2 regions of the Erwinia sp. HR93 genome follow, and region 2 is predicted to be linked to the other one. Evidence: predicted binding sites of a transcription regulator. Region 2 holds the regulator's gene; the other holds the start of a gene.
The links. Region 2 encodes LexA, which represses DNA repair genes until DNA is damaged. Its sites were predicted from a motif close to TNCTGTATGTACATACAGNA; they were not measured.
Positions count from the first base shown of each region.

Region 1: the regulator LexA is predicted to act here: its motif matches at 2,050-2,069, upstream of SFA31_RS14030 (metal-dependent hydrolase).

Region 1 is NZ_JAXUDP010000001.1:2,993,867-2,997,126, reverse strand. Features, by position in the region: gene SFA31_RS14045 (fructosamine kinase family protein) at 1-312, shown strand, start outside; gene SFA31_RS14040 (YniB family protein) at 562-1,098, opposite strand; gene hxpB (hexitol phosphatase HxpB) at 1,259-1,936, shown strand; gene SFA31_RS14030 (metal-dependent hydrolase) at 2,083-2,670, shown strand; gene SFA31_RS14025 (L-cystine transporter) at 2,806-3,260, shown strand, end outside.
Region 2 is NZ_JAXUDP010000001.1:1,076,153-1,079,412, forward strand. Features, by position in the region: gene plsB (glycerol-3-phosphate 1-O-acyltransferase PlsB) at 1-873, opposite strand, end outside; gene SFA31_RS05105 (diacylglycerol kinase) at 1,005-1,373, shown strand; gene lexA (transcriptional repressor LexA) at 1,482-2,090, shown strand; gene SFA31_RS05115 (hypothetical protein) at 2,222-2,437, opposite strand; gene dinF (MATE family efflux transporter DinF) at 2,984-3,260, shown strand, end outside.

The DNA.
Region 1 (3,260 bases), 1.9 Mb from region 2:
CAGCCTCAGCCCTCGTTGTTGCATGGGGATTTGTGGTCAGGAAACTGCGCACTCGGGCCAAAAGGCCCGTTTATATTCGATCCGGCCTGCTACTGGGGCGACCGTGAGTGTGATTTAGCAATGTTACCGCTACACGAAGCGTTATCTTCTCAAATTTATAATGGATATCAAACCGTCTCGCCTCTCCCCGCCGGTTACCTCTCCCGGCAGTCGATTTATCGCCTCTACACACTTTTAAACCGGGCAACACTGTTTGGCGGCGACCATTTGCTTATTGCCCAGCAAACTCTGGATAAGGTGCTATCAACCTGACGGCCATTGATGAAAAAGTAGAGGCGTATGATAACCCTATATACGCCCTGGGCACTTAAATTCTGCGCTTGCAGTGCCCAGGCCGGAAGATACGTATCGCTTCCTGTGGATTCACAGCCGCTATAATTTGCGGCTATGGCGTGGCTATACCATTCATTCAGGCTGCATAATATTACGGGTATCAACTATCTGAATTTTATTTCAGCGATATAAATACATCGTGGGCGCCATGCGGCGCCCCACGTTAATTCACAGAAAACCCAGCAAACTAAAAAAGAAATAGCCCAAAATAATTAATACAATCGGCAAGATATAAAGTGGAAAAAATTGAACCAAAATAGTGTGGCGCGGAACCGCTATACGCGCGATGAGCTGTTCGCGGGTGAGCCCCTCGGCCCCCTTCGCCTGTTCAAGAATAAGTTGGTCGGCCACCCCTTCCCGCAGAAACCGAACCTGGCGCGACATACGCGCTCCGCTGGCCTGCAGCGCCAGCCCAACAAAAATAAGGATATAAATCACCCAAAAAAGCAGATTCAGGCCATGGTGAAACTCTGGCTGCAGCGAATGCTGCCAAAAAACATTTAAAAAAGGCGTGTTAAATTTCACCATTTCAATCATCACATGCGCAAAATCCATTAATACCGCATCAATACCCGGTTTCTTTTCACTGTGTTGATACATAAATTTCAGTAGCGAAACCAATGTCGATATCAGCGCCGGTATAAAAATCACCCACCCTGCAATTCGTTTAATAATGGCAATGCGTCCCGCTTGTTGGTACGTCATATTCTCCCCTTTTGCTACTGACGCGCTATAAAGCGTTAAGTCTACCTTCTCCCTGTATTTTTCGCCTGGTTTTTGCGTTTCGCCCGCCAAAAGGCTGGCATATACGCTTAATCCAGGCTATTGATAATGGCTTCTTTTTACAGGCACAGCAGGAGTAAGAATGGCAGGTCAGCAACAGGTCGTCACCGCGGCAATCTTTGACATGGACGGGCTACTTATCGATTCCGAACCCCTTTGGGATCGCGCAGAGCTGGAAGTCATGGCCAGTCTGGGCGTCGATATTACCCGCCGCAATGAGTTACCGGATACGCTGGGGCTGCGCATCGATTTGGTCGTTGATCTATGGTTTTCTCAGCAACCCTGGCAAAGGGTTTCATGCGCACAGGCAACCCAGCGCATTATTGCACGCGCTATCGCGCTGGTTGAAGAAGAGCGACCGCTGCTTCCCGGCGTTAAAGAGGCTATTGCGCTATGCCAGGCGCAGGGAATGAAAATAGGCCTAGCATCGGCCTCTCCGCTGCATATGCTGGAAAAAGTACTCACGCTTTTTAATTTGCGCGACAGCTTCGATACTCTTGCTTCGGCAGAACACCTTCCGTGCAGTAAACCTCATCCTCAGGTCTATTTAAACGCGGCGGCCCAGCTTGGCGTCGATCCCCTGCGTTGCGTCACTTTTGAGGATTCAGTTAACGGCATGATAGCGACCAAGGCCGCCCGGATGCGCTCAATTGTTGTGCCTGCGATTGAAAACCGAAACGACGCGCGCTGGGCGCTGGCAGATGAAAAACTGCACAGCCTGACCGAACTACGCGCCTGGCATATGCAACCCACTGCGTAAATACTTTGGCGGCAGCGCAATTTGTCGCCATTCCCCCCCTGCCACCTAAAATTTCTCCCTAAAATCTTAACGTGACATTGTCACACTCTTTATTCCCGCCGCCGATTATCTTATACTGGATATATTACCAGTAAGCAGGTTAAATCATGACGGCGGAAGGTCATCTACTCTTTGCAATATCCAGTGCGGTATTTGCTAAAAACGCGGCACTAACCCCCATATTGGCCCGCGGAGACTGGTGGCATATTCTGTCAGCAGCGGTACTTTCCTGCCTGCTTCCGGATATCGATCATCCGAAATCATTTTTAGGGCAGCGCATTCCGTGGCTCTCTCATCCAATAGCGCGCGCGTTCGGCCACCGGGGATTTACCCATAGCCTACTCGCGGTCTTTGCCGCACTGACCCTGTGCTACCTTAAAGTTCCTGATAGCTGGCTACTGCCCGCGGATGCGCTTCAGGGGTTAGTCCTGGGCTATCTCAGCCATATTGCCGCCGACATGCTTACGCCCGCAGGCGTACCGTTACTGTGGCCCTGTCGCTGGCGCTTTCGCCTGCCCGTCATTGCCCCGCGCGGTGGAAATTTGATTGAACGTTGCATTAGCGCTGCGTTACTGGCATTTGCTCTCTGGATGCCCGCCTCGCTTTCAGAAAAGGGAGTCATCCACTGGTCAACGCTGGCGATTGCTCAGCTACAGGTGCGCTTTACCCATTTGATTGATACGCACTCTTTTTGACCGCCGCCTTAATCCAAAATGGAATAAAGCATTCCTTTTGAATATAAGTTGGCATATACCAATTCTGTTAAGCTTGTCACATATAAAGGTCGTTTGAATCAGGCCTGTACAACAAAGTAATCGGGAGTGTCGGGGATGAATTTTCCATTAATCGCGAATGTCGTGGTATTCGCTATCCTGCTGTTGGTCCTGGCACGGATGCATCGCCGCCAATGGAGTCTGGCTAAAAAAGTGTTAGTCGGGCTTGGTTTTGGCGTCGTATTTGGCCTGGCGTTACAGCTTATTTATGGGGCCGGTAATAGTACGCTTAAAACATCAGTTACTTGGTTTGATATCGTTGGCAACGGCTATGTACAACTTTTACAGATGATTGTCATGCCGCTGGTATTCGCCTGCATTCTGAGCGCAGTAGCTCGCCTGCATAATGCATCTTCGCTGGGTAAAATCAGCGTTCTCACCATTGGCACACTACTATTTACTACGCTGATTGCGGCGCTGGTAGGCGTACTGGTAACCAATCTTTTTGGCCTAACCGCTGAAGGGCTGGTACAGGGCGGCGCTGAGAGTGCGCGTCTTAACACCTTACAGAC
Region 2 (3,260 bases):
GCGCACCCGTTCAGCATTATGAACGTTAATCCCCTGATAAAGCCGGTTCCAGGTGAAACCAAGTACGCGGTCGGTAATGCGAATGGCCTCATAGGAGAAGTTGGCGGCAATCTCTTCCATTAGTGCAATGGCATTTTGCTGCGCTTTTTCATGCGAAATTTTTTTGCTGCGAGCTTCATCCTCGACCGCCCGAGCGATAGCCCGGGATGAAAGGAGTTTATTAAACAGATCCTGGCGAGCAGGAAGGCGCGGCCCTACGGCGGCTAAACGGAGGCGGGCGAAGTGCATACGCGCAACGCGCAGCAGTTTCTGCGCGATGCTTTTATCGGTGCCGTGTTCCGTGGCCATCCAGCGCAGCGAGACGGGCGTGGAAAAACGGACAAAGCTATCGCGGCCCAGCCACAGCACCGCAAAAAATTTCTGAATACCATTAAGCATGCGTAAAGGAGGATTTGATTCTCCTTTTTCACGCCCGGGCGAGCGCCCGAACATAACGGAAACCGGCACCAATTGGATATCCAGATTAGGGTTGCGCCGGTGAAGATCCAGATAATCATGAAACAGTTTTATCGACTCTTCTTTTGGCGTGTAATAAGTAAATACGCGCGGTCCGTCGTGGACAAATACGTAGCGCGGTAAAACAATGCCATCAACCTCAAGCGGATCGAAGGGATCGGGCAGATCGTGCGCCAGACACTGTTCACGAAGCGTCAGAATGTCCGCTTTTGAATTGTACGGTAAGACATAAATTATCGGTCTGGAGATATCGAGCCCCAGCTCAGCGCAGGGATCTTCAGGAACTAATTTACTTTTTACCAGCAAACTTAGTGGTAAATTAAGCAACTTATAGAAAAAGTGGGGCCAGTCTACCATAGACAATGTTAAGCCTCTGAGTGAAGAGCGTCATTACGGCGCAGCATACCAGAAATAGCATATAAATTCTGCGACATTGCTGTATTTACGGCTTTTTCGCCAGGACGCAAATTTTAAAAAAGGGTTTTTTCATGGCTAATAGTACCACCGGTATTACCCGTATTATCAAGGCTGCCGGCTATTCCTGGAAGGGGCTTCGCGCCGCATGGCGCAATGAGGCGGCCTTTCGTCAGGAAACATTACTGGCGGTCGCGGGCATAATCATCGCCTGCTGGCTGGATATTGATGCGTTAACGCGCGTGCTGCTTATTGGATCCGTGGTACTTATTATGATCGTTGAAATTCTTAATAGCGCCATTGAAGCAGTGGTTGATCGTATCGGTACTGAAAAGCATGAACTTTCTGGCCGCGCGAAGGATATGGGATCGGCGGCGGTATTCATTGCGATGCTGCTCGCCGCTTTTGTCTGGATCTCATTATTGTGGCAACGCTTTTATTGATTCGCCCGGTATTGCGATAAGTCGCTGGTTTTTGCTGAATTATGGTTCCCTTAACGTATTGCGCTGTATATACTCACAGCATAACTGTATATACAACCAGGGGGCGAAATGAAAGCGTTAACGGCCAGACAGCAGGAGGTTTTTGACCTCATCCGGGAGCATATTAGCCAGACGGGTATGCCGCCAACGCGGGCAGAGATTGCTAAGCAGCTTGGATTTCGTTCTCCGAATGCCGCGGAAGAGCATTTAAAGGCGCTGGCGCGGAAAGGCGTAATTGAAATCGTCTCTGGTGCCTCCCGTGGTATTCGACTGATGGTGGAAGAAGAAGCAGGCCTTCCGCTGGTAGGGCGCGTTGCCGCCGGAGAGCCGCTGCTGGCGCAGCAGCATATTGAAGGGCACTATCAGGTTGATCCTTCTTTATTCAGGCCTGGCGCTGATTTTCTCCTGCGCGTGAGCGGTATGTCGATGAAAGATATCGGTATTATGGACGGTGACTTACTTGCCGTACATAAAACCCAGGAAGCACGCAATGGTCAGGTAGTAGTTGCTCGTATTGAAGACGAGGTCACGGTGAAGCGGTTAAAAAAACAGGGAAATGTTGTCTGGCTACTGCCAGAAAACAGTGACTTCGAGCCGATTGAAGTGGATTTGCGTTCGCAAAACTTTAGCATTGAGGGCTTGGCCGTCGGCGTTATTCGCAACGGCGAATGGCTCTAACCGTTTTAAAACACTAAGCCTTCCTGGCTATTATCTGCGGTATATTTGGATTAAGCGCCAGCCATCCTGTCGGCGCTTTTATTCGCGTGCTGCCAGCCCACAGGCGGCGCGCAGTGTGTCAGCTATTACAATCAGAGTAGTTTCCTCAACGTCAGACGTTGCCAGGCGCACCGTAATTTCAGGGCAGGATGCTGCGCGGCGAACTCTACTTTTTCAGCGCTGCGCTGAGATGAAAACGACAGGGGAAGGGAAACATAGCCGGCCGATGCAGAGTCGATAAGCAAAGGGATGCGGGTTAACTGAAGCAGGTAAATTATGGCGGTGTGTGGCAGGTTATTTGCCTGCACGCACGGCCTTCGCCCGGTAATTCCTTTGCACAATAGTTTTAGCCTGCGCTCCAGCTTATACGGTGGAAGGTGCTCTGATATACGCATTCGTCTGGGATTAATGTACATATCTTCCGGATGCGTATATCTTCCGTGCCTGCCAGATGCTTATCTTATTAGCCGGTCGCTTTTCTTGTCAGGAAGAAAGCGCTGGTGATGTATTTGATAGAGCCATCATACTTACCTTATCCCGCTTATTCACAGGTTGTTTCAGTGTCCGAGGCGTTACTGACCTCTATTTAAGCTTTTTAATATTCATCTCAACAATGCTGCCTGAACTTAAGAACGTTATTTGCCGTTAAATTGGATACACTTTGCGGCCCGGTCTATTTAGCTTTATTGAGAGCACCACGCTAACTTGTGAATATCTGGCTGAATGCAGGGGCACTAAAGCGCGCGCAATCATTTGCCATGTTACGCCTGCGCTACGCCCGATCGGGTAGTTTAGAACCATGAAGCCTGCTGTTCGCAGCAGGAGAAGATAAATCATTATAAATGGGCTGGACGATGCCTTTTTTCCATAAAACAGATAAAGCACTGTGGCGGCTGGCGCTGCCGATGATTTTTTCCAATATCACTGTACCGCTGCTGGGGCTGGTGGATACCGCCGTTATCGGCCATCTTGATTCGCCAGATTATTTGGCCGGCGTAGCCGTGGGAGCAACCACGACCAGCTTCCTGTTTATGCTGCTGCTTTTTTTACGTATGAGCACGACGGGGCTGACCGCTCAGGCGTGGGGGGCTAAAGATATCCCGGCGCTGGCGCGCGCTTTAGCTCAGCCTA